Regions from separate parts of the Amedibacterium intestinale genome, predicted to be linked through region 1. Evidence: a T-box and tRNA genes for the amino acid it is inferred to sense, from the RefSeq annotation. Region 1 holds a T-box; the other holds one or more tRNA genes.
What was found. The T-box of region 1 lies ahead of cysS (cysteine--tRNA ligase). A T-box ahead of a tRNA ligase gene usually reads a tRNA of that ligase, here a tRNA-Cys.
Positions count from the first base shown of each region.

Region 1 (16,065 bases):
ACTAGATCCGATAAACCCAGTAACTCCAGGTGTATTACGAACAATATACCACGCTTCGTCAGTCATGATCATTTCTACAAATAAGTATCCGCTAAATAAATTCGTTGTTTTTTCAACTTCTTTTCCGTTTTTATATTCAATTTCTTTTTCTTCTGCTACAACGATACGAAACAAGAAATCCTGCAGACCCATTGTTTCAATACGACGTTCCAAATTCTCTTTAACTCTGTTTTCATGTCCGGCATATGTATTAACTACATACCATTGTTTTTTATTTTCTTCAGCCATCTTGAAATTCCCTCCTACATTCCAATTAACTTAAGGAAGCCAGAAGAAACAAGTTGGCAAAGGAAAAAGAAAATTCCTAAAAACAACACAAAAACGACACAGATTCCGCTGTCATGAAACAAATCTTTTGCCTTTGGCCAACGAATTCTTTTCATTTCTGTTAGAATTCCATTAATACTGAACCATTTCATTCACTCATCCCTCCTATTTCGTTTCCTTATGAATAGTATGCTTTCCACATTTTTTACAATACTTTTTCAATTCAATACGCTCATTATGCGTTTTTTTATTTTTGGTAGTTGTATAATTTCGTGAAAGACATTCGGTGCATGTCAAAATTACTTTATCACTCATGAAAAACACCTCTTTCTTTGCCTAATAACTTTATCATAAACCACCTCAAGAAGTCAATTATTCTTTTTATTACGTAATTTTCTTAAAATATATTCAACTTGTCGATTTGAAATATTCAAACTGGATGAAATCTCCTGATATGAATATCCCTGCAATCTTAAATGCAAGACTTTCATTTCAATCTTTTTTAATTGAATTCCTTTCTTCCTCAACAAATACTGTAGTTCTTCTTGATTTATAGATACTTTTTCCGTTTCATTCTCTTTATAAACATTATCCCCCTCTTTAGCTTCTAACTCTTGTAAAGAAACAGTATATATTCCTCTGCTTTTATTTCTAAAATAATCTACAAAGGCATTTTTTAAAATCTGCTGATAAAAATACGCAAAACTAGTGATTTTCTCTTCTCGAAAAGAATTCACTGCCTGCATTAGCTTAATATACGCTAATTGTTTCATTTCTTCCTTATCCTGCTGCTCAGCAGAGTTTATTCCTATATATTGATAAATCATTATATATATTCTCATTTCATATTTTTTAAATAAAATTTGCAAAGCCTGTTCATCTCCCTGATGAATCATATACAATAATTCATTATCTAGAAACTCTGTAACATTGGCTTTCATATTTTTCACCTAGAAATCTACTGGATTTCTTCCATTATATATTTGATATAACAAAATACCACACGCAACACTTGCATTCAAGCTAGTAACACTTCCTTCCATAGGAAGTCGAACACAGTAATCACAGTTTTTCGCTACTAATGGACTAATTCCAAATCCTTCACTTCCTACTACTAATACAAGTGGAACATCGTATTGTCCTTCACGATAGTCCCGAGAGTTATGCAAGTCTGCACCAACAACCCAATAACCCTGTTTTTTTAAATACTTAATACTTTGTGCAAGATTTGTTACCATGCTTACTTTTACAGTATCAATTGCACCAGTACTAACCTTCGCAACTGTTGGTGTTAGTTTCACATTTCGATGCTTTCCAATAATGACTCCATCAACTCCTACACAATCGCATGTTCTAAGAATTGCCCCTAAATTATGAGGATCTTCCAATCCATCTAACATAACAAGCAATGGAGTCTTTCCCTTTGGTATACTTTCTAAAAGCTCATCAAGTTCATATGTTTTGTAATCGTCAATTTTAGCTGCAATTCCCTGATGATTTGTCGCATTTAGAAACTGATCCATTTTCTTTCTTCCTAAAACTCTTAGTTTTATATTTCTTTGTCGTATCAATGCTTCAATCTCTTTATCTTTCATACCATCTGCAAGAAGAATTTCATAAATCTTCTTGTTATCTTCTAAAAGAGAGCGAACGACATTTTTCCCATATACATATTGTGTCATGATTTCTCTCCTATCTCAACAATGCGCTCCCACAAAGTTTTTAAACGCTTATAGTCCTGTTTTAAATACAGCCAGCCAAAGATTGCTTCTAAACCGGTTGACTTGCGATACGTTATCACATCTGCATTTTTCGCTTTCGTTTTTGGATTCGTATTTCTTCCGCGAAGAACAATTCCCCATTCTTCCTCCGTAAAAAAACCTTCTGTTTCCAAAACTTCCAAAAAACGTGCCTGTGCTTTTGCACTTACCCATTCCACACTTTTTTTCTGCAGAACATTAGGTTTTTGATATCCTTTTGATAAAAGCATTTCCCTTACGAACAGTGACATAACAGCATCTCCCATATAAGCAAGAGAAGTTCCATTATACTCCTGTAAAAGCATTACAAAATCCCCTTCTCTATTAATTGCGCACGGAATTTATCTGCAAGTTCAAAATCTTTTTGCGTAACTGCATTTCTCCACTCTGCATGCAAGTTTTTATCTTCTTCACTTAAAACGATTCGATGATTTTCAATTCCTAATACATCTAACATTTTTTCAACTGCATTTACTTTTAATCCTAATGCAGTAAAATCAATCTCTTTTTGACGTACAACTTGATTCAACTGTTTTACCACATCAAAAATAGCCGCAAAAGCATTCGGTGTATTCAAATCATCTTCCATTGCAGTAAGGAATGTATGAAAACTTTCTACATCATACTCTTCTTTTAAATCTACACCTGCAAGACCTGCTTTTACATATGCTTGTTTTAAAGGTGTTTTAACTTTGTTTAATTCTTTTTTAGCTGTTTCGATTGCTTCTTCATTAATATTTAAAGGACTGCGATAATGAGAGGATAAGAACAGCCAGCGAAGAGTATCTCCACCGATTTTTTCAATCATATCTTTTGCCCAAATAACATTGCCAAGTGATTTACTCATTTTTTCCCCATCAATATTTACCATACCATTGTGAATCCAGTAATTGGCAATTCCTGTTTCATAAGCAGCTCTAGACTGTGCAATTTCATTTTCATGATGCGGAAATTTTAAATCCATTCCCCCACCATGAATATCAATCAAATGGTTCCCATCAAACTCTTTGTTGATCATAACAACACATTCTGTATGCCAGCCTGGTCTTCCTACAGACCAAGGAGATTCCCATTTAATCCCCTCTTCTGTACGTTTCCACAAGGTAAAGTCCAATGGATTTTCCTTTTTGCTGTTTTCATCAATACGAGCACCTACCATTAAGTCATCAATTTGCTGATTGCTTAATTTTCCATAGTTTTCCACACTGCTTACACGAAAATACACATCCCCATCAACCACATAAGCATGTTCTTTTTTTACTAGTAAATCAATAAACGCAATAATGGCATCCATCGTTTCTGTAACTTTTGGTGCTGCATCCGGCATCATCGCATGAAGAGCTAAACGATCATCATTATAAGCCTTTATAAATTTTTCCGTTACTTCCTTTTCACTAATTCCGCATTCTTTCGCAACTTTGATAATTTTATCATCTACATCTGTATAGTTTGATACCATTTTCACCTTGTATCCAAGTGCCATAAATGTACGTTTTAACGTATCAAATACTACAATTGGTCTTGCGTTTCCAATATGTGGATAGTTATAAACCGTAGGCCCGCATACATACATACTTACTTGTCCTTCTGTAATAGGCTTAAATTCCTCTATTTTTTGACTCATACTATTAAATAGTTTCATAAATCTTCCTCCTTTAGAAATAAAAAAAGCACTTACTGTAAAGACGCCACAGCGCGGTTCCACTTTACTTGAAAAATGCTTCCACCTCTAGATACATTAACGCTGTATACCACGTATTTCTCTACGTTATCGAAAAATCCCTCAAAGGGGCATTCACCTTATCTTCACACATCTGCTTCCACCATCCAGAATTCGCTATTTGCTCATAATAAGACTACTTTTCCTTTGTCATCAGTTTTGTTATAGTATATCAACCTTTATCATAAAATTCAACTTATCAAACTTATTTTTCTTTTTCGTCCAGTTCCTTCATTAGTTTAGAAAACTGGTTTAAAAACTCTTCCTGTAAACCCGCTTTTTTCATATCTTCCATATATACAGCATCTAACGGATCTACATTTTCTTCTGTATCTTCTTTGGTTAATTTTTCTTTTACAGCCATAATCCACCTCTACAATACTAGTATATACCTTTTTACTAACTTTTGAAACGCAAACTTCTAAAACAAGCACAAAAAAACCGGAAATACATCCGGTTTTTGTATCACTCTAATAAATCTTGAATTAAGCCAATTCAGAGAAGTATTTGATTGTTCTAACCATCTGGCTAGTGTAAGAGTTTTCGTTGTCATACCAAGATACAACCTGTACCTGAGTATTTCCATCTTCCATTTCGATGCACATAGTCTGAGTAGCATCGAATAGAGAACCATAACGCATACCTACGATATCGCTAGATACTAATTCTTCTTCAGTGTATCCGAAAGATTCAGTAGCAGCAGCTTTCATAGCAGCATTGATTTCTTCTTTTGTAACTTTTCCTTTAACTACAGCAACTAAGATAGTTGTAGATCCTGTAGGAGTTGGAACACGCTGAGCAGAACCGATAAGTTTTCCGTTCAATTCAGGAATAACTAGACCGATAGCTTTAGCAGCACCTGTAGAGTTAGGTACGATGTTGCAAGCAGCAGCACGAGAACGACGTTTGTCACCTTTTCTCTGAGGTCCATCAAGAGTCATCTGATCTCCTGTATAAGCGTGAACTGTAGTCATGATACCGCTCTGGATAGGAGCAAGATCATTTAATGCTTTAGCCATAGGAGCCAAGCAGTTTGTTGTACAAGATGCAGCTGAAATTACTGTATCTTCTGCAGTTAATACATCGTGGTTAACGTTGTAAACAACTGTTGGAAGGTCGTTTCCTGCTGGTGCAGAAATAACAACTTTACGAGCACCTGCTTCGATGTGAGCAGAAGCTTTTGCTTTAGAAGTATAGAAACCTGTACATTCAAGTACTACGTCTACTCCTAGTTCTCCCCAAGGTAAGTTTTTAGCATCTGCTTCAGCATAGATAGTGATTTCTTTTCCATCAACTGTGATTGATTTTTCACCAGCTTTTACTGTATCAGCTAATGCATAACGTCCCTGTGTAGAGTCGTATTTTAATAAGTGAGCTAACATTTCAGGAGAAGTTAAGTCATTGATAGCAACTACTTCATATCCTTCAGCTCCAAACATCTGTCTGAATGCAAGACGTCCGATACGTCCAAATCCATTAATAGCAACTTTTACTGTCATTTTCAAAGTCCTCCTTCATTAACACCAATATTATACGAACTTCTTACCTAAAAGTCAATTGAGAATTCTTTCACTTATGCATTTTTTCAATTCTTTTCCAGTACTTTTTCACATAGGTATAAAACAAGAGATAAATCGCATACTATATAGCATATTAAGGAGGAAAAACAATGGTTGTTGTACCTACAATTTTAGAAAGAAGTAACGATAAAGAATATATGTATGATTTATATTCTTGTCTTTTAAAAAAAAGAATTATTTTACTTAATGGTGAAATTGATGATACGATGTCAAACAGTATCTGTGCACAGCTTTTATACTTATCAAGCCTAAGTAAAGACCCTATCCAAATCTATATAAATTCCAATGGGGGAAGTATTTCCGCAGGGCTTGCTATTTATGATATCATGCAATATATACCATGTGAAATCTCTACTATCTGCATGGGTTTATGCGCTAGCATGGCTGCTGTAATACTAGCTGCTGGTACAAAAGGAAAACGCTGTGCTTTAAAGCATGCAGAAGTCATGATTCACCAGCCTCTTGGTGGTATGCAAGGGCAGGCAAAAGACATGGAAATCGCAATGAAACACATGAGCCGAACGAAAGATACCATCTATGAAATTTTAAGTAACACGACTTCCCAGCCAAAAGAAAAAATACAAATAGACTGCGACAGAGATTATTTCATGAACGTCCATGAAGCGAAAGTCTATGGTATTATAGATCACATCATTTAAAAAAGTCTGAATTTCCTCAGACCTTACATAAACAGTTTTCAAATAAAAAAAGCGAGATTTTAAACTCGCTTCATTATTTCGTGGATATTATCTTCATAAGGTGTACCCTTACAATGTTCCAATGCAGGGGTAAAATACTTCATCATATTTTCACGATCATTTTCATAAGAGTATTGTAAACCAATCAAATATTCAAATGTACCAACAATCATTTTTTTATCATCACCAAGAGGAGTCTTTCCATCCCACAAAGCTTCTAATTTCTGTTTTACCTCATCAATATATTTGCTTTCTTTCTTCAAAAGAATACTATATTGCATTTCTAAATCCCTGCAAACATTTTCTCCACCATTTGCCTTAACAAAATCAATCATATCACGAGCTTTCTTTGCACGTCCCTGCTCTAAATAATAGTAAAACCCTCTATTCCCCAAAGCAATTTTGTATTTTGCTTTTACACGCATATTTTTCATCATTGCAAACTGATTTTCAACATCATCTTTGCGTCCTTCACTCATATATCCTGACAAACGCATATTTTCTCTATCAAATGCAGAATAGGATACTTTACACATAAAAGAGTCAATTGATTTGTAATATTTGTTAAAATCTTCTTTTTCAAGAGCCTTTACGATTTTATTCCAAGATAACTTACGCATCACTAATGGAATACAAGCTAATATAACTACAAACAACAGTATAATCAATAAATTTTTCATTTTCTTCCATCCAATCTTTTAAAAATATAAAACATTAAGTAAATAATTCCTATATTTTTTATTTCTTGTTTTTTGTTAAACACGCAAACAATTCAAACAATGCCATAAAAACTGAAGCCACAGCAAAAGCATAGTTCAGATACAAAACAACACCTGTATAACCCTGCTGTTTTACATTTATTACCAGCAAGGTTGCTAATAAAATAAATAAGACAATTTTTAAGATTACTTTATTTAAAGGCTTTTGTCTTTCAGCATCTACCTTACTTATTTTCTTTTCCGGAACAAAATTTGTCATTTGTGTTAAATTTGATAAAAATCTTCTAAATTTAAATTCCATAAAAGCATACACTGCAATACCTAAAACAACACAAAGCCATAAAGGAAGTTTAAATGCATAGATAATGACAATTGCAGCGATTCCTAAAAAGAAACGCATACTATACAATTGATATGTTTTCTCCACATCTTTTAACAAGTATGCTCTTTTTGAAAAACGATCATAGTACACTGGTCTTTGACGTGAATCAAAATATACATTCATACCACCGATTTCAGGTGTAGTTTTTTTATCAACCTGTTTTACACGATTTGATCTCTTGTTTTTCATATTTGCCATACAAACACCTCTTTACCACGCAACAATTTCTTCCTGCTCTTCTTCTGACTTAGCAGGCCCTCTCTTAAAATCATAATAAGTTGTTAACCAGCCAGCATCTTCTGGTTTTTCACTGCTTTCTAAAGTTTCTCCATACAACGATAAGAAATCTGTTTCAGATAATTTATCACCCACTGAATTAACTCTGTAAAACTTAGGAGCTTTTCCGATTTGCATAAACATTGTATCAATCATCATATAATCAGCAACATGACTTGCTTTTGTAGAAAATGAAACTTCATCTAACAACGTTCTACAAAACTGCTTAACCATACCTTTATCTACATTACCTCTGAAAATAATAAATGGAATCTTATTATTTGTAACCTTCAATGCTTGACTGAATGTAAACTTATTAACAATATTGACATAGCACTCATCAATAATTTGTTCCATATATGATTGATAATCTTCATCTGACTTTAACATATCCTCATTCAATCGAATATTAAAATATACGGTTGGATGAATCGAACAATGTTTATACAAAGTACCCATTAAATTTGTTGCATAAAGTACTGGATATTTCTTATCTTTCATAGTAGAAGCACCTCCAAAAACTGCTCTCTAATTATAATATATAAATTTTAAAAATAAAAGGACCATGGACAATTCATGGTCCTCTTAAAAGTATAGTTACAAAACTTAGTTTATTAACTATTCTGGCATTGTTACTTTAACACCATTTTCATTTAACTGATCAACAATTTTCTGAGTTGCATCCCAAGCTTCCTGACCAGTTTTTTCTGGAGCAGCTGGAGCTGGGTATTCATACCATTCAACCAATGGTTTATATCCACCGTTAATTCCTGCACCATTTTCATCGATAGCTTTAGAATCACCTGTCCAGATACCGAATGCACAACCAACGATACCTGCAACCAAAATCAATACGATACATTTGATTGGAGTCCATCCTTTTTTGATCAATGCATATAAACCACAAGTGATTAACAATGGAATCAATTTAGGAAGGATACCATCTAATAATGACTGAACATTAATAGCTGGATCAGCAATTGCAATACGAACAGTTGTAGAACCATAGTTAGCAATCAATGCACCTACTGTAAAGATACCTAAGATAGAAGCTGCACGAGTAAATTCTTTTGCGTTAGATGTTAACATACCAACAGCAGAAGTTCCTAAGTTATAAGACCAGTGCATTAAGAAATAACGAATTGCGAACTGCACAGCATTGAAAATTACTAAGAATAAAATAGCACCTATGATAGAAGCATCGTTTAATGCCATATTAGCTGTAATACCACCAACAATTGGTACTAAAGTTAACCAGAACAATGCATCACCGATACCACCTAATGGACCAGCAGCAGAGATACGTACAGAACGAATTGTCTGTGTATCAACTTTATTCTGTTCCAATGAAAGAACGATACCCATAACGAATGTTACTAAGAATGGATGCGTATTTAAGAAGTCCAAGTTGTGAGCCATAGAAGCTTTCAAGTCTTCTTTATTTGTATGGATTTTTGTCAAACCTGGTAAAATAGCCCATAACCAACCTGCAGCCTGCATACGTTCATAGTTGAATGAAGCCTGCAAGAAACAAGACATCCATACCATTTTATTTAAAGTCTTTTTATCCAGTTTTGCAGCTGGAGTCAAATCTTGATAATGTTCAGGAATATTATATGCCATCTGAAACACCTCCTGCTCCTATACCAGCATTAGCTTTAATTTTAGAGTTCATCTGGTAATCGTAAAGAGCGATAGCCAAACCAACCATAGCACACATTAACAATGTAGCACCTGACATTCCTGGAACTGCAGCACAGATATTTGCCATAACGAAACCAGCAAATAAGAATCCCCACATTTCTCCAGACATCATAACTTTCATCAAGATAGCGAAACCAACAAATTTCATAGCTCCACCAGCAGCATCTAATCCAGCCATTACCCAAGACCACTGGAATGAGAATGCACGTAAACTATCACCTAAAGCAGATGCACCATATACACCAGCTACAGCTAATACACCAAACAAGCATCCTAAGATTGCCATTTCAGTGTAGTTAACCATTGCGATACCTTTAGGATCTGCATTTTCAGCAGCTTTATCAGCTTTAGCCATAAGACCTGACATAATTGTAAATGTTAAAGTAACAGCGTACTGTCCAAATACAGCAAATGGAATAGCTAAACCAACAGCTAAACCAACACCATCAGCAGTTGGTTCCAAATTCATTGCGATAGCAAATGCAGCTGTCATGATTGTACCCATGATAGCGTTAGGAGGCTGAGCTCCACCGATTGGCATACTACCAATCTGAACTAGCTGGTAAGCACCACCAACTACGATACCTAATTCAAGATTTCCTAAAATCGCACCCATGATTGGTCCTAATACAACCGGCTGGTACAAAGATTCCAAGAAACTGAACTGGTCAATACCCATAATGAATGCTACTACGAAGATCATAATAGCTTGAACGATTGAAATATCAATACTCATTATTGTTTCTCCTTTCAATTCCTTTAATGAATTTTATTTAAATAGTTTGTTAATGTCTTCAGAAGGTGTATCTGGAACTCGTTTAATTTCAAGTTCTACACCAAGATCCTGAAGTTTTTTGAAAGTTGCAACATCATCATCATTTACTGCAACAGAAGTAGCAACCTGACGTTTTCCTTCTGCCATGTGCATGTTTCCGATGTTAACTTTCTTAATTGGCACTCCGCCTTCCACAAGTTTTAATACATCCTGTGGAGTTTCACAGATAATAGCAATATGCTGTGCTGGACTCGCTTTACCGATAATATCGATAGTCTTCTGAATACTGAAGAAACGTGTCTGTGCATATGCAGGTGCTGCCATGTTCATTAATCCCTGACGGAATGTGTCAGTAGATACTGCATCATTAGCAACTAACAATAAGTTAGCACCTACAACACCACACCACTGTGTTGCTACCTGTCCATGAATTAAACGGTTGTCAATTCTTGTAAGTACAATATCTGGCATCTGGTCTTTTCTCTCCTTTCCTTTTTCTAGACTTGAACGAATCTTGTTTGTTAAATCCAAATCCCAAAGGAATGATTCAACAAGTAACCCCTTTCAGTTCACTATCGATTTTATGCGAAAACAACTCTAAATTCTTTGTAATTTTTATTACTCATTTTGTACTTTTTAGTATTTTGTAGCAAATTCTATAATAAAAATCACAACCTTGCATAATTTTACATAATTTTTGCAAAAAAATCCATATCACAAAATTATCGTTGATTATGTGATATAAAAAATATAGAATCTATATATCTATCACTTTTTAGTAAAAATGAAATTATTTTCATAAAATACACATAATTTTATCAAGAGTTTTTCCTTTTCTACTTTATAAACTTTTGTTATACTATAGAAAAAAGGAGAGTGTATACATGTTTACCAAAACAACAAGCTTTGCTTTTAGTGAATATGGAGAAATCGTTAATAAAAGTGAGTATAAATTCCCTCAAAAAAATATACATTCTACACTTCGTATTAAAGAGAAGAGTTTTACTTCTTTTCTTTCCTATGATCATGATGTATATATTCAGGCTACTTCAGGAATCGTTATGTTAGTCGTATGCAAAGAAGGGGATATAAAAGCTCCAGAGCAATTTATTATTCATAGGACAATAAAAATCAAAAAAGGTATTCTATTTAACTTCATAAGCATTTCACATTCAGCACGTATTCTTATGAATACAGATACTAAGGCAAAAAAAACAACACATCCTCTTCCAAAAGATGCTCCTATTGTATATGAGCCAATCATTCCAAGTTTCGAGATCAAAGAAATATTATCTTATTTTTATCAAGTAAGAAATGCCAGTTATGAATTTCCAGGTGAAGAACATGAATTTTGGGAATTGACTTTTATTGATAATGGTGAGTTAACAACAACAGTTAATGATGAGGAATATAATCTTGATGAAATGGATTTGATTTTATATGCTCCTGGTCAATATCACACACAAAAAACCGGGCATTCGAAGTCCTGCAGTTATTTAACGATATTATTTGATATGGAACTTCCAGATGCATATTTATTAACAGATCGTGTGTATCATGCTCATCGAGATATTCAAAATGCACTTAACAATTTTATTAAAGTATCAAGCAATGATATGCTGTATGATAACGAACTCATGCTTTGTTATTTAAAAGAGTTAATTATACGTATTCTACAGTATGATTTTTTATCAAGCTCACCAATCGCTTCCACCCCTATGCAGCAGCGCTTTGAAAATGAATTATTAAATGAAATCATTGTTTATATAAATGATATGATATATAAACAATTGACTATAGAAGAGATATGCAACAAATTTTCCATCTCTAGATCTAGTTTACAGCTTTTATTTAAAAATAATTTAGGCACCGCCCCTAAACAATATATCAGTGATTTAAAGCTTAATAAAAGTAAGCATCTTATCAAAGAAAGTATGTATACAATAAGTGAAATTGCCAGTATGCTAGGCTTTACAAGTATCCATTATTTTTCCAGAAAATTTAAACAGCAGTTTGGTATTACGCCTACTGATTATGCAAAAACTATCTACAATTAAAATAACTATAGCTTTTCTTTCATAATCCTTAATCTTGCTTTATAATTATAAGTCATATATAAAAAATACACCTCTCCATATGGAATTAGGTGTATTTTTTATTCATAAGCTTATCTTCTTTTTTCTTATTGATTCGTGAATCTTAGATACCATCACTAGATTCTACTTGTTCAACTTCTTTAAGTTCAAAACGAACTACCTGATCTTTACCTGTATTCAATGCCATATTTGTTAAAGTTTCTAAATCTTCAATAAATTTACGACCCATTGCTACTTCTACAAGCATTGGAAGGTTTGTACCAGCAACTACCTGAACATTTCCTCTTGGGAAACCTACTTCTACAGCCGTTTTAAATGGAGAACCACCTGGTAAATCAGAAAGAACTAAAATTCCTTCGCAATCTTTTAATTCATCCATCGCACTCGTTAAAGCTGCACGAAGTTCATCAATTCCCCACTCCTGTACGAAATCGATTGCTTTATAGTTTTCCTGTTCTCCACCAATCAGGTTTAAAGAACTAGTTAATCCACTACCAAAATTTCCATGACCTGTTACGATTAATCCAATCATATTGTTCCTCCTTATATATGTATCAATTATTTTATACGATTTTTCATTTAAAATCTATCTTTTTGTATATGGATGTAAAATTACACCTTTAACAACACGATTTACTTCTCCAGTTGGACATGGATTATCTGGTGTAATACCATAAGATAATGATTTAAACAATGCTAAAATCTGTGCACATACGATATAGTTGAATCCCAGGAATGCATTATCGTGTTCTTCATTTAATTCACATGCATAAGCATAATCTACAAGAGAAGCAATTTCTTCATCTTTCTTATTCATGATTGCAACGATTTTGTTTCCTTTACGCTGTCCACTCATTTCTTTGATCAAATCTACTTCATACTGACGAGTGTATGGATCATCACTTACATAAACAACTGTCAATGTTTCATCGTTGATGATTGATTTAGGACCATGTCGGAATCCCATTGGTGTATCAAACATAGTTGCTACTTTACCAGCAGTAAGTTCCAGCATTTTCAACTGGCTTTCCTGTGCAATACCTTTTAAGCAGTTAGCTCCTAAATATACGATACGATTGAAATCATATTCTCCTGCAATATTTTTGAAGAATTCATAATCCTTCATTGTTTTTTCAGCAGCACTGATAACATCTTCCAACTCCGCTTTTACACTGTCTAATTTATCTAAGCTGAAGCATAACAATGTTGCCAGCATCATATTTGAGAAACTTGAAGTCATTGCGAAACTTTGATCGTGTGTTTCTGGAGTCAAGTTAATTGCGTATGCATTATCTCTTGTTTCTGCAGCTTTTGATAAAGCACCTTCTGCGTTACATGTAATGAATAAGTGGTAAACATTTTCTCCACATACTTCATCTGCTACATCAACAGCACCAACAGATTCAGGAGAGTTTCCACTACGTCCATAAGAAATTAATAATGTTGGTTTATTCTGTGATAGATAATTTTCTGGAGTAGCTACGATATCTGTAGTTCCATAAGATTTTGTTTTGAAATTTGTTCTTTTCGCAACATATGTATAAATAGCATTACCAACAAATTCACTTGTTCCTGCACCTGTTAAGATAATATCATAATCATCATGTTTTGTTACATTTTCAATAAATGCTTTTAATTCTTCTTTAGAGTCTTCAATCTGTTTGATTGTTTTTCTCCATGTTGATGGCTGCTGATTGATTTCTGCAGCTGTAAAGATTCCTTTTAGGTTTTCCCATTCAGATTTGTCTTTTCCAAAAATCATGTTATCGCTCCTTTTCTGGTATAATATACCCTTGAATTCGTTTACATTATAATACTCAGTTATCTAAAAAACAATTCCTAGTATAGAAGGTTGTTAATTTGTGCAAAAAACTTGCTAATTTGATATATTTATTTTTGATAATTAAATCATTTTTGAAAAAAACCTTTGCATTCTTTACAAAGGTTAATATGTTTCATGAATCCATAAAGGTTTATGTAATAAAGCAAACGCTTCTTTTACGGAGCTAATATCACAACAAAACAGTTTGTTAAACAATTCATAATTATTAATATGTGCCATAATATAAGAATTCTTTTTTGGTATCGCTAATGGAAATAACTTTTCCAGTTTCTCGCTAGGACTTACATTTATAAATATCTCTTCTGCTTTTCCTATTGCACATTTCAACATTCGAAGCAAGGCGATAGAATCTAAATAGATAGCTTCTTCTACATGTACTTCTCCATTTTTCATACCAAATATCAAATACCCTTTTACTTCTTTGTTTTCATCACGATAAATTACCATCTGCTTTTGTGTCGCAACCAGTTCTTTCTGCATCATTTCATAAGAATCCAATGTTCTTTCATAAAATCCATCAAAACGAGAAGTAAATTTTTGATACACTTCCAACAGTTCTTTTAACTCTGCACTGTAAGATACATTCTGAATCGTTACTTTATTTAATTCCTCTTTTTTTATCATATATTGTTTTTGATAATAAATTGTATGAAACCCAAATGGTTCATACAAACGCGGCTGAAATGCAGGCACAAGAGTAATGAGATGTGTATGAGCTGCTTCATCTAACATTGACTCTGTCAACTTTCGCATATATCCTCTTCTTCGATAATCAGGTGATGTAGATACTCCACATAAAAAACCGCAAACAAGTTTTCTTCCATGAAAATGCAATACATGGCGATTCATCTGCAAACTGCTTACAATCTTTTGATCCTTTTCTTCAATCAGACAAACTCCTGAATCAAAAAGATGTTTAAAATAAAAATTCAAATAATTGCGATCTAATGTAGGATAGGATTGTTTCCATAATTGATAGACTTCACTTTTATCATAAACTCTTGCTTCTCTTAACATAGCCTATTCCTCATCATGAACATCACTTTCACTATATTCCACATCTATGACACTATCATCATATATTTGTCTGCTATCTTCAAAATAAGTGTCTGCATCTTTTTGTATATCTTCCATGTTTCTTTTTATCTTATGCCTGATATATAAAAGGAAAATTCCTACCACAAGCAATATGATGATTACCAGTGGCAACAAAATTGGAAGTATCGCCAAAAACAAATATATCAAACCAATACATACAAAAATATAAATTAAAGTTTCCATGGAAATCCTCGCTTTCTTTTTCTTTATTATAAAACATTTTTTTCATGATGTATATTGAAAAAGAGGGAATATGTCCCTCATAAAAATAATTCTCTTTCATCTACTCTCAATGCTTTCGCCAAGAGTTCCACTACCCGAAGCGACACATTTCTTTTTCCTAATTCCACATCGGAAATATAATGTTGCTGGAAACCGCATAAGTCTGCCAAATCTTCCTGTGTCAAATGCTGCTGCCTGCGCAGTCTTCGAACATTACGTCCAAATCGGGTTTCAATATTCTCAAATTCATATAATATTTCCTGCTTCTTTTGTTTTTCCACCATCTCCTTTTCAGAAGCAATGAGAGTCTTATCATGTTTCTCCATAAAGACTCCCTTCTGGAAAGTGTTACCTTCTTTCCAATAAGTATTTTATCATATTTTATTTATATTCCCTTTTTTTGCTTTCTTTTTTTTATTGAAATATCCAAATATGATACTTCCCCATAAAAGAAAAGCAATTCCAAAATATAGGGGGCCTTGAAAAGCAGGAGAATGGGATTCTTCCTCTGTATCCTTTGCGATAACATTTGTCGCATTATACGCCTCTTCCATTCTTTTTTCATATGTATACTGTGGATTTTTAATAATTGGATAGGCATACCCCTTTTTTAACAGTTCTTCCTGAAGCAGCATTTCATCCGCAAAAAGATAAACAGGAAGATCCTTTGTTATTTTTGAACTTGGATCAATTTCAAAAGTAACTGTATTTGCTTCTTCTAATAAAGAACAAGTCATATCCCATCCTTTATCATCCGTTATTTTCGTATTAAATAAAGAAAGATTCAATTCACTTCCTTCACTTTTCACAATGATCTGATCTTTTTGACAAGAAACCATTTCTGCTTTATAACTTTTCTCATGTA
Region 1 covers NZ_AP019711.1:1,482,708-1,498,772, forward strand. Annotated here, with positions in the region: gene nusG (transcription termination/antitermination protein NusG) at 1-288, opposite strand, end outside; gene secE (preprotein translocase subunit SecE) at 303-479, opposite strand; gene rpmG (50S ribosomal protein L33) at 493-642, opposite strand; gene A9CBEGH2_RS07555 (RNA polymerase sigma factor) at 696-1,268, opposite strand; gene rlmB (23S rRNA (guanosine(2251)-2'-O)-methyltransferase RlmB) at 1,278-2,009, opposite strand; gene A9CBEGH2_RS07565 (Mini-ribonuclease 3) at 2,006-2,392, opposite strand; gene cysS (cysteine--tRNA ligase) at 2,392-3,729, opposite strand; T-box leader at 3,766-3,970, opposite strand; gene A9CBEGH2_RS12350 (hypothetical protein) at 4,013-4,171, opposite strand; gene gap (type I glyceraldehyde-3-phosphate dehydrogenase) at 4,293-5,306, opposite strand; gene A9CBEGH2_RS07580 (ATP-dependent Clp protease proteolytic subunit) at 5,477-6,046, shown strand; gene A9CBEGH2_RS07585 (hypothetical protein) at 6,106-6,765, opposite strand; gene A9CBEGH2_RS07590 (hypothetical protein) at 6,824-7,384, opposite strand; gene A9CBEGH2_RS07595 (hypothetical protein) at 7,397-7,963, opposite strand; gene A9CBEGH2_RS07600 (PTS system mannose/fructose/sorbose family transporter subunit IID) at 8,081-9,085, opposite strand; gene A9CBEGH2_RS07605 (PTS mannose/fructose/sorbose/N-acetylgalactosamine transporter subunit IIC) at 9,075-9,896, opposite strand; gene agaV (PTS N-acetylgalactosamine transporter subunit IIB) at 9,936-10,412, opposite strand; gene A9CBEGH2_RS07615 (AraC family transcriptional regulator) at 10,826-11,998, shown strand; gene agaF (PTS galactosamine/N-acetylgalactosamine transporter subunit IIA) at 12,141-12,569, opposite strand; gene A9CBEGH2_RS07625 (SIS domain-containing protein) at 12,624-13,799, opposite strand; gene A9CBEGH2_RS07630 (GNAT family N-acetyltransferase) at 13,983-14,897, opposite strand; gene A9CBEGH2_RS07635 (hypothetical protein) at 14,901-15,161, opposite strand; gene A9CBEGH2_RS07640 (helix-turn-helix domain-containing protein) at 15,239-15,526, opposite strand; gene A9CBEGH2_RS07645 (nuclease) at 15,575-16,065, opposite strand, start outside.

Region 2 (16,065 bases), 330 kb from region 1:
TATTAATTCCACAATTGATTGACAGTATTTTGTCTTTGATTTCTTCCTTTCCAGAATATATGGAAAACTTTGAGGTGTTTGTTCAGGACTTTATTAAGGAACATGGAATTCGGGCTGAAGAAGTAGGAAATTATTTTGAACAAATAGATATTTTTGGAAAAATGACAGATTTTGTTACGGTTGCTTTACCACAGATGTTGAAATATACGTATGCATTTGGAAGTACATTATTAGATATCGTACTTGGTATTGTAAGTGCTTTATATATGTTGATGGATAAAGAACGACTGCTTCGTTATGTTAGAAAGATTAATTATGCGCTTTTTCCTGAAGAAGTATCGAAATATTTTCATCGTATGTCTTTGTTAAGCAGTAAAATTTTCAATAATTTTATTGTTGGAAAAGCGATAGATTCCTTGATTATTGGTATCTTATGCTATGTTGGCTCTTTAATATTCCAATTTCCTTATGCATTGCTGCTGTCTGTGTTTGTTGGCGTAACGAATATGATTCCTGTTTTTGGACCTTTTATTGGGGCTATTCCAGGAGTTGTTATTTTATTTATAATTCATCCTATAACGGCTGTATATTTTGCTTTGTTCGTATTTGCTCTTCAACAGTTTGATGGGAATGTATTGGGACCTATGATTTTGGGAGATAAATTGGGACTTCCAAGTATCGGTATCTTATTTTCGGTATGCATTGGAGGAGGGCTGTTTGGAATAGTTGGAATGTTTATCGGTGTTCCTTGCTTTGCGGTTTTCTATGTAGCTGTAAAAGAATTTGTTCATTATCGCTTAGAGAAAAAAGGGGTAGATGCAAGTGAAAGTGATGTTGTCTCTTTAGAAAACAACACAAATTAATGATTTGTTTTTAAAAGTTACTTTTTCTTATAGAGATTGTATCTTTTTAATAAATAAAATATGATCTTGTATATAAAAAATGAAAGGAGCATATATTCCTTTCACTTTTTTTATTTAGGATGCAGGATTTACAGCACTGAAGCCACTTGTAAATAAATCATCACTTAATGTAAAACTGCATCTTTTACATTCCTGAATAATATTGATAAGATGATCACTGACACGTTCAATGTCTGTCATAATTTCCGAATAAATAACACAGTCTTTTGCGGTAACTTTCTTTTCATATAAACGATCAATCTGTTTTTGACGATATGTAGCAGTTAATTCATCGATACGATCTTCAATACGTTCTATTTTACTATAACAGTCATCATTAGAATCTAAGCGATAAGCAAACAGTAAAGAGAAGCTTTTTTCTAGAAGTTCTAACAGTTGTGAAAGTTCATCCTGTATTTCTTGAGTGTTTGTTAAACGCATTTCAGAATCTTCTTTTGAATATTGAAGAATATTGATAGCGTGATCGCCAATACGTTCAATATCTGAAAAACATTTATATAAAGCATTGCTTGTGATGGTTTCATTTTCATTCATATTGATTTGAGAAACTTTAGACATGTAATTTGTGATTTCATAGTTGATAAAATCAATACGTTTTTCACGCTTTTCTATTTTTTTGAAATCAGTATTTGGTGTATATAAAGATTCGATACTTGTTTCTAAGTTTGTCTCTGCAAGTTTTAACATTGCTAAAGCTTCTTTTCTTAAAGAAGATATTGCTATAGCAGATGAACCAATGTTATTGGTATCAACAAATACTAATGGTACATCATAATTCGCATCTTCAATTTCTTCCGGTTTCACAGGCATGATAATTTCTGCAAGTTTTGCAAGGTAATTACCAAATGGAAGAAGAATTAAAGTTGTTACAATGTTGAAAGTTGTGTGAGTATTTGCAATCTGTGCAGCTGGATTTGATGTGATTGCTTCCATCCAGCTAACAAATGGAACAAACTGGATAAACAGCATGAAGATAAGTGTCCCTATAATATTAAATGAAAGGTGAATGATCGTAGTACGCTTTGCCATACGATTGGCACCTAAAGATGCTAAAACAGCTGTAATACATGTACCGATGTTTTGTCCAAAGATAATATAGATTGCACTGCTTAATGGAATCAAGCCGCTTAATGCCAATGCCTGCAAAATACCAACAGAAGCAGAAGAACTCTGAATTAATGCAGTAAATCCAGCTCCTAATAAAATGGCAAGAATTGGATTTGAGATGGTTGTCATGGCATCAATAAAGACTTGTGATTCCTGTAGTGGAACCATTGCTTCTTTCATCATATCCATACCAATAAATAAAATACCTAGACCTGCTAAAATATCTCCGATAGAGTTTAATTTCTTGTTTTTTAAGAAAGTAACTAAGACAACACCGCAAAATGCGATAACTGGAGCGATCTTACTTGCATCTAATGCTATTAGCTGACCAGTAATCGTAGTTCCAATGTTAGCACCCATAATGATCCAGACAGCCTGCTGAAGAGTCATTAATTTAGAGTTAACAAATCCAACGACCATAACAGTTGTTGCGGAAGAACTTTGGATAACAGCAGTAATTAAAGCTCCTACCAAAAGTCCCAGGAAACGATTGCTCGTTAGTTTTTCTAAGATTGTTTTCATTCTGTCTCCGGCAGCATTTTCTAATCCGTTGCTCATCATATGCATTCCATAAAGGAATAGTGCCAGCCCACCGAATAAACCTAGAAGGCTTGTTAAATTCATGTTATTTTCCTCCTGTAATTTTATAAGTTATGATTTTAGTATATTAAATCTTGGTAAAGATAACATGTTAATTGTGTTAAGGAAATGTTAAAATTCTGTTAATTTTTTATATTTCATCAATTTTTAGTAAATAATTGTAAAATTTCAATTAAAAATAACTGCTCGTTTGAGCAGTTATTGTACAGATGTAAACATATCATCGTATGTTGGGTATGGATATTGTTCACTTGAAACAGCTTCCTCAATAGTATCTAGAATATGGCGAAGCTTATGCATTTGCGGAAGTACCTCTTGGTTTAAATATTGCGCTTTTTCCATGCTTGATTCATATTGATTTCTTTCCATCATTTTATTTTTTAACGTATGATACTGTTCGTCTAGTGAATTTAACAGATTTACTAAGAAATTAATTTTTCTTTCGTAATACTCATTTTTAAATCCTAAAGAATTTTGAGCATCGCTATAAAATTTAATTTCTTTTACAAGTGCAGGAAGGAAATCTTTTTTACTGATATCTAAAATCGTTAATACTTCTGCTTTTACGGATTTGCGATATTCATCGAAAAGAATATCCACACGTGCTTCTAATTCCAGTTTATTATAAACGCCATTTCGTTCAAACATCTGAATAGCTTTTTCATTAATTAAAGAAGGAATGGAATCAACATAGAAAGGAATATTTGGAAGACCACGCTTTTCAGCTTCTTGCAGCCATTCACTGCTGTAACCATCTTTAGAGAATAAAATACGATGGTGCTGTTGTAAAATGTCGCGACAAATGTCTAATGATTTTTTGCGGATATCATCAATATATTTATATTCCTGCAGCTGATCGGCAATTTTGCGTAAGGTATCTGCTACGATAGAATTTAAGATAATATTTGTTGTAGAAGCACTGCGGCTGCTTCCTACCATACGGAATTCAAATTTGTTTCCTGTAAAGGCAAATGGGGAAGTACGGTTTCGGTCGCTTGTATCTTTTGGTACATAAGATAAGTTCGCTATCGCATAAGGTTGTGTTTCTACTACATTTTTTAATTCATGTTCTCCATTTCTAAGTTTTTCTAAAATGATTTCCAATTCATCTCCCATACAGATAGAGATAACTGCAGGAGGAGCTTCATCAGCACCTAAGCGATAATCATTTCCATAGCAGCTGGCAGCCATGCGAAGAAGCTCTGGATAGGTATCTACAGCTTCAATGATGGCACATACAAATAATAAGAAACGAATGTTTTCATGAGGGCGATCACCCGGCTCTAATAAATTTTGACCATCATCTGTAACAAGAGACCAGTTATTGTGTTTTCCACTTCCATTTACTCCCTGGAATGGTTTTTCATGTAAAAGGCAGGCAAGTCCATGTTTATCTGCTTTCTTTTTTAATACATCCATGATGATCAGGTTTTGATCAACGGCTACATTGGCGTCGATAAACAATGGGGCAATTTCAAACTGGCAGGGTGCTACTTCATTGTGTTCTGTTTTGGCATAAATACCAAGTTTCCATAGTTCTTCATCTACATCCTTCATGAACGCCTGTACACGATTAGGTATACTGCCAAAATAGTGCCCGCGAATATCCATGCTTTTTGGAGGCATCGAACCAAACAAAGTTCTTCCTGTATGTACAAGATCTTTTCTTTGCTTATATAATTCTTTATCAATTAAGAAATATTCCTGTTCAAGACCTACCATGGCATTGACTTGTTTAATATCCTTATCTTTAAATAAATTTACGATACGAGTAGCCTGTTTGCTGATAGCCTCTGCACTTTTTAATAGAGGTGCTTTTTTATCTAAGGTTTCTCCATTATAAGAAACAAAAATTGTTGGAATACATAAAACATTGTCTCTTAAAAAAGCAGGAGAAGTACAATCCCAGTATGTATAGCCACGTGCTTCAAAAGTTGCACGAAGTCCTCCGCTTGGAAAAGAAGAGGCATCACCTTCTCCTTTTATTAAAGATTTTCCAGAAAAACGAGAAATCGGCTGATTATATTCTCCTGGTTCTATAAAGCTGTCGTGTTTTTCGGCAGTGCTTCCAGTTAATGGCTGAAACCAGTGTGTAAAGTGTGTTGCACCTTTTTCCATGGCCCAGGTTTTCATTGCATGCGCAATTGCATCTGCAGTTGTACGATCAAGTGCATCTTCTTTTCGTGTAGCGGTCTTCCATTTCATATATATTGGATGAGGAAGGCATTCTTTCATCACATTTTCACTAAATAAATTAATACCAAAATCATCAAAAGGGTGTTTGTTAGTCATACAAAAAATTCCTCCTATATAGAAATATTACTTCATTTTTAAAAAAAAGTATAGAAATTTTATTAAAAAAATTAATATTGATCATAAATTTTCAAAAATAATTAGAAAATTCAGTTAATTTTTTTAAAAAGAGACATAAAATATTAAAAATAAAAAATATGACCTGTCGTATACGAACTAGAAAAAAAGGTGTATAATAATAGTAAGAAATCATAAAGTGTGAAAAAACACACAGAAGGAGGAAAATCATGAATTTAAAAGGTACAAAAACAGAAAAGAATTTGCTGGAAGCTTTTGCTGGAGAATCAATGGCTAGAAACAAGTACACATACTATGCTTCTAAGGCAAAAAAAGAAGGTTATGTACAGATTGCCAACATTTTTGAACAAACTGCAAACAATGAAAAAGAACATGCGAAACTATGGTTTAAACTGCTGCATAATGGTATGCCAGATACTATGGAAAATTTAAAAGATGCGGCAGCTGGTGAAAATTACGAGTGGACAGATATGTATGCACGTATGGCTAAAGAAGCTCGTGAAGAAGGATTTAATGAAATTGCAGCTGTTATGGAAGGTGTATTAGCAATTGAAAAAACTCATGAAGAACGTTATGCGGCATTATTGAGCAATATTGAAGATGGAACTGTATTTGAAAAAGAAGAAGAAATTGTGTGGGAATGCTTGAACTGTGGACATTTGCACAAAGGAAAAACTGCTCCAGAAGTATGTCCAGTATGTAATCATCCTCGTGCATATTTTGAAGTTAGAAAAGAAAATTATTAATTTAAAGGAGCCGAAAGGCTCTTTTCTTATATTAAATTTAAATTTGATGTTGTAAATTTATTTTAAATGTGTACAATGTATGTGATATGTTATTTTAATACATCAAGTTTTCTAATTTAGAAAGGATTATTAGGTGATACATATACATTATGACGAATATTATTCACTCGGCATTAGGGTTTAAAAAAATGTCTCCTGCGCAAAAGATTGCGGCTAGTTTTTTGATTGTGATCTTGAGTGGTGCGATTCTTTTGACTTTGCCGATTTCAACAAAGGATGGTTCATTTTTTAACCCGTTAGATGCCTTGTTTACAGCAGCAAGTGCTACGTGTGTTACAGGGTTGTCAACGGTAACGGTTGCGGACACATTTAATTTATTTGGTCAGATCGTTATTCTTGCGATGATTCAAGTTGGCGGTTTGGGTTTGATGACATTTATGGCAATCTTTATTATTGCGACAAGAAGGAAGCTTTCTATAAATGAAAAAATTGTTGTTCGTGAAATGTTAAATCAGGAAAATTTATGGAATACAAAAACATTCTTGCTGGATATTCTTCGTTACACACTTATTTTTGAGGGTGTAGGAGCGATTCTTCTTGCATTTCGTATGATTCCGGATTATGGAGTGTGGGATGGAATCTTTAAATCTATATTTTTATCTATTTCTGCTTTCTGCAATGCTGGGTTTGATACGCTTGGTTCGACAAGTCTTCAGGCATATGCACATGATCCACTTGTTTGTCTGACAATAATGGCATTAATTGTTATTGGTGGTATAGGGTTTGCGGTTTGGTTTGATATGCGAGATAAAATTAAAGATTTATTAAAAAGGAAGATAACATTTCATAAATTCCGTCATTCTTTGTCTTTGCATACGAAAATTGTATTGTTTGTAAGTGCAGTTTTAATTCTTGTACCTGCTCTATTAATTCTTATATTGGAATATAAGAATCCTCAAACACTAGGGACGTTTACTTTTCCTGAAAAAGTAATGACAGCTTTTTTTGAGTCCATCGCCTTGCGTACAGCTGGTTTTTCAACGATTGCTTACAGCGGACTTCAAAGTGCAACATCGCTGCTGATGATCGTGGTCATGTTTATTGGCGGTTCTCCTGGTGGAACAGCAGGTGGGGTAAAAACAACAACAGTAGCATTGCTTGTTATCTATATTGTGAGTGCCCTGAAAGGGAATGGGAAAATGGTTGTATGGAAACGTACAATCGGACAAAATTTAGTAACACATGCGATGGGGATTTTCTTTTTGAATTTGTTAACACTATTAACAGGTACATTTTTGCTTTGTATCGTAGAAAATGCACAGTTTATAAAAATTGCTTTTGAAGCAGCCAGTGCACTGGCAACAGTAGGTTCAAGCTTAGGTATTACAGCGGATTTGACGTCTTTGGGAAAAATCGTTATTATAATGATGATGTATATTGGACGTATTGGTATTTCTACGCTTCTTATATCGATTTTACGACACAAATCAGGCAATACAGCGTCAAATAAGGTTTCTTATCCAACAGGAAATATTATTGTAGGTTAGGAGTAATGGGTATGAAAAAATATAAAGATAGACAATATGCGGTTTTAGGTCTTGGGATTTTCGGTTCAACAGTTGCGAAAACATTAAGTAAATTTAACTGTGAAGTTATTGCGGTAGATACAGATATTAAATGTGTGGATCGCATGGCGGATATTGTAACACAGGCAATACAGTGCGATATTACAGATATCAACCAGTTAAGAGCGGCAGGTATACAGGATTGTGACATTGCAATCGTTAGTATGGGTTCTCATTTGGAAGAAAGTGTAATGGCAATCATTAACCTGAAAGAATTAGGGGTTCCTTATATTGTGGCAAAAGCTAAAAATAAACGTTACATGCAGATTTTTAAGGAATTAGGTGCAAATAAGGTTGTTCGTCCTGAAAAAGAAATGGGAGAAATGGTTGCGAAAAGCGTATTGGGTAAAAATATCGTTGATATTGTTGACCTAGACCATGAATATAGTGTTGTGGAAATTCCAACACCGGGTGCATGGGTTGGAAAAACGCTGATTGAACTTGATTTGCGTAAACGTTATGGTATTAATGTTATTGGGATTCGTGGATATTTAGAAGATCATATGAATGTTTGTCCAGATCCTGATTATCGTATTGAAGCCCAGGATCATATTGTGATTGTTAGTGGTTCTGATGAAATTGGACAACTTGATTTTATAGAATAGAGCGTAAGAAGCGCTCTTTTTTTTGACAAAGTTATTGTGGTATATACATATACTTGTGTATAGGAGGAAAATCATGATAGAAATACACAGTATTGCTGTTGAGAAATATTCTTTTTTGGGTATTTATATGAAATTGCCGCAATATCCTATCTATTTTCTTGTTTCCATGCATGTTATATTGGCTCCGCTCTGCTTTTCTAAAGAATATTTTGATCGTTTAGATAAAAAAGTAGCGCTTATATTGGTAAAGAGTTCTTTGGGTTTTAAAAACTTACTTGATAGTGAAGTTGTATCATATAATGGTTTTGCACAGAAAATAGGGGTAAATACCGCTATGAAAGGAAAGGAAGCCTTGCTTCTTTGTGAGAAGAGTACGCATAAAAAAATATAAAAATGTTAAAAGAACTCTTATTGTGGCTGTTGCAGGTTTTCTTGTATACGGCATGTTTTTAGTTTTTAATCGCTGTATAGAACCGCAGTTAAATGCACTTGCACGTCAACATGCAGGCTTTGCGATCAACAATATTGTGAAACAGGTAATAAATAATCTAGAGTATGATCCAGAGAACCTGTATAAGACAAGAATAGGGGAAAATGGCGAGATAACGCAGGTTGTTTTTGATTCTTATCAATTAAATCAACTCTTATATGAAGCTTTGGATACGATTGATACTTCATTAAAGGCTGCACAGGATGGAAAAAAGGATCCTGTTACGCAATCTGTTTACTATGAGGATGGAATTGTGTATGAGATTCCAATTGGTTCTTTAAGCAATATATTTTTTCTTGCGAATAAAGGACCTAAACTTAAAGTTCATATTCGTATGTTTAATGATGTGGGAGGCGAAATAGAAACCAAAATAGAACCATATGGGGTAAATAGTTCTCTTGTATCTATCATATTAAAAGTAGAAATTGAAGCAGAAGCCATCACGATGATGTCAATCACTCCGTTTAAAGAAAGCAGTGAAATACCTTTGGTTGTTCAAGTAATTAGTGGGAAAGTACCCAGTTATAACACTTATAAAGAATAAAGGAGCATGTTTCTATGCTCCTTACTGTTCATGAATATATTTTATGATCTTTTCTAAACCGCAATACATACTTTTTTGTTCACCATTTAAAATAAGAAGGGTAGGTGCCTGCAATATTCCATATTCTATCGCAAGTTTTTTATTTTGCATAGCGTTAATTACGGTATAGTTGATTCCTGCATCATCCAGCATTTTTTTTGCGGCAGGACAATTTGGACAGGTAGGTGTTGTGAAAAGCAGTGTGTCTGCTTTTTTGTTTTTTTCTAAGGTTTGAATTGTTTTTGAAGCGTTTAATTGATGACAGCTTTCATCAAAAGTCTGATTGCTGCTTTTGTATTCTGTACGATCTTTAAATTCCTGTGCTTTTCCTTCGTTCCAGTTTTGAACAGGGCGATAATATCCAGTAATACGACTCCATACTTCTGTTTTTTCTTTACATATAGGGCATTGGTACTGTTCACCACTTAAATATCCATGTGTTTTACAAATGGAGTACGTAGGGGATATCGTATAGTATGGTAAACGATAATTTTGTGCAATGCTTCGAACAAGAGAGGCTGCAGCTTTCCAGTCAGGAAGTTTTTCCCCAAGGAATGTATGAAATACTGTTCCAGATGTATAAAGTGTTTGAAGTTCATCTTGAATATCCAAAGCTTCAAATACATCATCACTAAATCCAACCGGTAAATGAGAACTGTTTGTATAGTAGGGAGCTTCCCCATTTTCGTTTGCGCAAATAATGTCAGGATAACGTTCTTTGTCATGTTTTGCTAAACGATAAGCTGTTGATTCTGCAGGTGTTGCCTCTAGATTGTATAAATCACCATACTGTTCTTGATACAATACAAGACGATCACGCATGTGATTTAAGACTTCTTTCGCAAATTCTTGTGTTTCTACATGGGTTAAGTCTTTTCTCAGCCATTTCGCATTTAAACCGGCTTCATTCATCCCAATAAGACCAATCGTAGAGAAGTGATTGGAGAAGCTACCTAAATAACGTTTTGTATAAGGATATAAACCTTCTTTAAGAAGTTTGCTTACAACATCTCGCTTAATTTTTAAAGAACGTGCCGCAATATCCATTAAACGATCCAATCGAACATAAAAGTCTTGTTTATTCTCTGCTAAATATGCGATACGTGGCAGATTGATCGTAACAACCCCAATGGAACCTGTACTTTCTCCACTTCCAAAATATCCTCCAGATTTTTTTCGTAACTCTCTTAAATCCAAACGTAATCGACAGCACATGCTTCGTACATCGCTTGGTTCCATATCGCTGTTAATGTAGTTAGAAAAATAAGGAGTACCATATTTTGCAGTCATTTCAAATAAAAGACGATTGTTTTCTGTTTCTGACCAGTCAAAATCAGAAGTGATAGAGTAGGTAGGAATTGGATATTGGAATCCTCTTCCATTTGCATCTCCTTCCAGCATGACTTCAATAAATGCCTTGTTGACCATATCCATTTCTTTTTTACAGTCTTTATATGTGAAATCCATTTCTTTTCCACCAACAATACAAGGCTGGTTTGCTAAGTCTGCAGGTACGACCCAATCAAGTGTAATGTTGGAAAAAGGTGCCTGCGTACCCCAGCGACTTGGTGTATTTACACCATATATAAAGGACTCTATACATTTTTTAACTTGTTCATAATCTAATTGATCAACTTTAATAAAAGGGGCAAGATAAGTGTCAAAGGAAGAAAATGCCTGCGCTCCAGCCCATTCATTCTGCATGATACCTAAAAAATTAACCATCTGGTTACATAAAGTAGCTAAATGTTTTGCAGGCTTTGAGGTAATCTTGCCTTCTACTCCCCCTAAACCTTCCTGTATTAGCTGTTTTAATGACCAGCCTGCACAATATCCTGTTAACATGCTTAAATCATGGATATGCATATCACCGCTTTTGTGGGCGTTGGCAATTTCAGTATCATAAATTTCAGATAACCAGTAGTTTGCGGTAATAGCCCCACTGTTATTTAAGATAAGACCGCCAACAGAATAGGTAACCGTAGAGTTTTCTTTTACACGCCAATCGGTCGCATTAACATAGCTGTTCACAAGTTCTTTGTAATCTAAAATCGTAGATTTCATATTACGCACTTTTTCTCTTTGTTTTCTATATAAAATATACGATTTCGCAACATCTGCATAATCAGCCTGTATTAAAACATTTTCCACACTATCCTGAATATCTTCCACAGAAATCTTGTTATCGTGAATCTTGTTCGCAAAATCACTGGTAACACGAATTGCCAGCATATCAATAACATCTGGATGATATGGCTTTTCTACAGAAGTAAAAGCTTTGGTGATTGCCTGTGTAATTTTTGAAATATTAAAATCTACAATTTTTCCATCTCTTTTAATAACCCGATACATATACATTGCTCCTCTCTAATCAATTCCTCTAATATCTACTTGCTGTATAGTTTCCTCTAAAATTTTTTTAAATGCATATAGTTCATCTGGTTCAAAACTATGTAGTCCGCTTTGAATGACGCTGGAAGAATTTTTGAAGTTTTGAAGATAATAGTGGTCTGCTCCTTTTAACCACTCACCAATTTCTTGAATGGCTTTTTCATCATGAAATTCCTTTACAAGTGTTGTGCGAAATTCATAGGGAATACGATGTTCCATAAGATAAGAAACACTTTCTTTTACTGGTGTAACATCAAAATCACTAACACCACACGTTTCCTCATAACGGGATATGCAGTTTTTTATATCCATGGCAACATAATCAACCAAACCTTTTTCAATCAAATCTTTTAAACGTTCAGGAAAACTTCCATTTGTATCTAATTTGATGGAGTATCCAAAGGATTTAAGAATACGTAAAAATGGCTCTAAAGTATCATGAAGAAGTGGTTCACCGCCACTGATACATACTCCTTCTAAGATGTTTTTTCTTTTTCTTAAAAAAGAAAGAATGTCATCGTTATCTAATTTCTGCATTGTCTCATCTAAAAATACAAGGCCTTTGTTATGACAGAACGGACATCGCATATTACAGCCTCCGCAAAATAAAGTAGAAGCCATCTTTGAAGGATAATCTAGAAGCGTTAATTTTTGAATTCCGAAGATAGGAAGTGATTGCTTTTCATCTGCCTCGTTATAAGTTCTTGCTTTCTCGCTGATTTCATTTAATAAGAAAGAAAATTGTTCTTGTTGACTGGTGTCTAAACCTGCGGTTAAACGCTCCCACCACTGTTTGCGTATCATATAAATTTGAGGTATGATGTTCTTTGCTTTTTCACTTGTATATAAATTTCGAATCCGCTTATCTGTAAAACTTGGAACACTTTGCACATAGCCGTTTTCTTCTAATTTCTGAATGCTTTTTGTAATGGTGCCTTTATCGAAACAGCCACGTGCTGCAAGTTCCTGCATGCTGATTCCCTCGTTTTCATATATCAGAATTAGAAAGGGGACCTGAGAAGCATTTATGTTTGTATCGCTCAAAAGTTTATCATAGTATTTTTGCCCGCATCGATGCAAGAGGGAAATGTTGATTAAAAAATAATTATTTTTATCCATGTTATCACCTCAATTGGTTGAGCTTTCAACTAATTGCATTATAGCACACACAATACGCACATACAATAGAAGAAAGAAATGTAAAGAATGTAAAAAAACACGAAACTTTCGTTTCGTGTCATACTAATCAAAATGGAGGTTCCGATCGGATTTGAACCGATGATCACAGAGTTGCAGTCTATTGCCTTACCACTTGGCTACGGAACCATAAAAAAATGGTGGGGACGGCGGGACTTGAACCCGCACGGGATTAACTCCCAACGGATTTTAAGTCCGTTGCGTCTGCCTATTTCGCCACGACCCCTCGTGCTCGTTTATTATATAACATATCTGAAAAATTGCAAGCTTTTTTTTAAGAATATAACAAAAACACGAAACTTTCGTTTCGTGTCATACTAATCAAAATGGAGGTTCCGATCGGATTTGAACCGATGATCACAGAGTTGCAGTCTATTGCCTTACCACTTGGCTACGGAACCATAAAAAAAATGGTGGGGACGGCGGGACTTGAACCCGCACGGGATTAACTCCCAACGGATTTTAAGTCCGTTGCGTCTGCCTATTTCGCCACGACCCCTCGTGCTCGTATATTATATAATATATCTCAGGAATTGCAAGCTTTTTTTTAAAAAAATTTATATTTAAAGTTTCCATATGAATTGTATTTTGAAAATCAGAATTATTTAAGTTAGAAAAATACTATTTTGTATTTGCTTCTTATTGGTATGATCCTATTATTCAATTGTATTGATAAAATAAATTTCATATTCATAAGTGATATCGTTATGATATTTTTGATTAAAGATATGTTTTATTTTGTTTAATCGTTGTAAAAGGAATATGGTTTTAATGTGAGATGAACAGCGATAAAGTTTCTTAAATTATATAAATCTTTACGAAAAATAGTACTTGATTTAAGTGCTGGAATCATTTTTCTAGTATGTTATTTATAAGTTAAATCTAAAAAATCTGAAAAGTGCAAAGAAAATTCTTATTTTTTTCGAAAAAAATATAAAATTTTTTGTTTAGTATAAATAAACAAAAAAGACAAAAAATCACATATTTTTAAAACTCAAAAATAGTCCTATATATAATAAGGATAACGCTGATCTTTCTGTTTCTTTTTTTAGCATCTTTTTTTATTCATTTCGCTATTTTGGATACCAAAAAAAGGTATTGTGCAAAAAAATAAAATGTGTATAATTATGCTTGTTCGTTTTATGAAACTAAAAGTTTAGTAATATGAATCATCGGGGAGGTTTTACAATGAAGAAATTTTTTACATGTTTCATGGCAGTAAGTCTGCTGTTTGGGATGGCTGGATGCGCTTCTAGTAACGAGGATAAAAAATATGCCGGGCAAACCCTTTATGTGTATAACTGGGGAGAATATACAGGGCAGGAAGTCATTCCTATGTTTGAAAAACAAACAGGTGCGAAAGTTGTTATGGACAACTTTGAATCCAATGAACAAATGTACATTAAAATCGACAGCGGTGAAAGCTATGATGTTCTTGTGCCAAGTGATTATATGATTGAAAGATTGATCAGTGAGGATAAAATCCAAAAACTTGATAAGAGTAAATTAAACTGTATGGACTTACTTGTAGATGGTATTAAAGGTTTGCCATATGATCCAAACAATGATTATTCTGTTCCATATTTCTGGGGAACGGTTGGTATTGTTTATGATAAAACCAAAGTGGATATCAAAGATTTGGAAAAAGAAGGGTTCAATATCTTCCTTGATACAAAATACAAAGGGGATATTTACTTATATGATTCTGAACGTGACAGCTTTATGATGGCTTTAAAAGCTCTTGGATACTCTATGAACACATCGAATGATAAAGAATTGAACGAGGCATATGAATGGCTTGTAAAATGTGTAGAAACGATGGAGCCTGAAATTGTTACGGATGAGATCATTGATAACATGGCACAGGGAAGAAAAGCTTTAGGATTAATTTATTCTGGAGATGCAGCTTATGTTATGAGTGAAAATGAAAATATGGGATTCTATATGCCAGAAACAGGTACAAACTTGTGGAGTGATGCAATGGTCATTCCTAAGAATGCGAAAAATCCAGAACTAGCTCATGAATTTATTAACTTTGTATCCAGCTATGAAGGTGCAATGGATAATTCCAGCGAGGTAGGATATACTTCTCCAAATAAAGAAGTTATGGAAGAACTATCTGGTGAAGGTGGAGATTATGAAGGTATCAATGCGTACATTCCAAGAACTGGAAATAAAAATGATGAAGTATTTAAATATGATGATAAAACAAGAAAAACTATTTCTGAATTATTTAGTAAAGTAAAAGTTATCGCAAGTAATTCTTAACGATGTTGAAAGAAATGAAGACATTATTGAGAAATTCCAGCAAATAGATAAAATCGATTCTTTGAAATATGCTGGTATTTAGCAGGTCATTGCTGATTTGATGACAAAATCAGTCTTATTGCGGGTTAAAATCTCAGTTTATGAGCACATATTTGTAGAATCAATAAGAGTATTAAAATATGCTAAAGAAAGCTACATAAATCTGATAAAAATTGAATACTATCAATATAATCAGCAGTTACAAGAGTTCTATATGTGAGAGGGGTAAGTTAATGAAAAAATTATTTTTAATGTTATTATCTACAGCTGTATTGACTGGCTGTGGTTCTGCCAAAGTTAATATGAGTGATGAAATGAAAATTAATAATCCGATTGATTTATCAAAAGAAGATGGTGCAGATAGTGTTGAAAGAGATGGCGATCATGAAGACTCTATTTATTATGCACACCCAGATTTTTATAATATGAAATCAACAGATTCATTGACTATTTTAAGTAATTTCAAAACATTGCAGCAGTCATCTGAATGGAGTTGTGGTGTTGACAGTGCATTGATGGTTTTGAATTATTATGATAAATTAGGAAGTTATACAGAAGAATCACTTGCGAATTTTCGTACAAATAAATTAGAAGCAGAAGCAACTAGTTTACGATCAATGATTAATATTTTTGAGGGTGTTGGAGGAATGAAAATTCATTCAACCTACGATTATTCTGAAGAAGAGGCAAGTGAAAAAATAAATCTAGATATGATTCGTCAATATTTAGAAAAAGGTATCCCTGTCATGGTGGCATGGAATGACTGGGGAGGTCATTGGCAGACGATTATAGGCTATGATGATTTAGGAACAGAAACTACGCAAGACGATGTGATCATTGTTGCGGATTCTTATGATACTACCGATCATAATCAAGATGGATATGGAATCATTCCTGCTGAACGCTTTTATTATAACTGGACAATGTATGATTTCTTTGAAAAAAACTATAACATTGATGAAAGAGATCATTTGTTTATCGCAGTAGAACCTGAATAAATTGTCTATATATTCAAGAAACAACATTATAAATTGAAATTGCATATGATTATGTTGTAATTTCAGTTACTATAAAAAGGCGTATGAACAAGAGTTCAAAAACGCCTTTTTTATCCTATTTAAAAAGATAATTTCTTCTAAACTGTTACAATTGACTGGTCT
Region 2 covers NZ_AP019711.1:1,148,906-1,164,970, reverse strand. Annotated here, with positions in the region: gene A9CBEGH2_RS06030 (AI-2E family transporter) at 1-863, shown strand, start outside; gene A9CBEGH2_RS06025 (Na/Pi cotransporter family protein) at 978-2,654, opposite strand; gene A9CBEGH2_RS06020 (glutamine synthetase III family protein) at 2,829-4,922, opposite strand; gene rbr (rubrerythrin) at 5,171-5,707, shown strand; gene A9CBEGH2_RS06010 (TrkH family potassium uptake protein) at 5,857-7,254, shown strand; gene A9CBEGH2_RS06005 (potassium channel family protein) at 7,266-7,937, shown strand; gene A9CBEGH2_RS06000 (DUF1805 domain-containing protein) at 8,011-8,328, shown strand; gene A9CBEGH2_RS05995 (sporulation protein YunB) at 8,300-8,971, shown strand; gene A9CBEGH2_RS05990 (ribonucleoside triphosphate reductase) at 8,993-11,362, opposite strand; gene A9CBEGH2_RS05985 (anaerobic ribonucleoside-triphosphate reductase activating protein) at 11,378-12,520, opposite strand; tRNA gene A9CBEGH2_RS05980 (tRNA-Cys) at 12,654-12,727, opposite strand; tRNA gene A9CBEGH2_RS05975 (tRNA-Leu) at 12,737-12,824, opposite strand; tRNA gene A9CBEGH2_RS05970 (tRNA-Cys) at 12,926-12,999, opposite strand; tRNA gene A9CBEGH2_RS05965 (tRNA-Leu) at 13,010-13,097, opposite strand; gene A9CBEGH2_RS05960 (ABC transporter substrate-binding protein) at 13,787-14,866, shown strand; gene A9CBEGH2_RS05955 (C39 family peptidase) at 15,139-15,903, shown strand.
Region 2: it has a tRNA-Cys gene. The T-box ahead of cysS (cysteine--tRNA ligase) is inferred to sense a tRNA for this amino acid. The anticodon was not compared.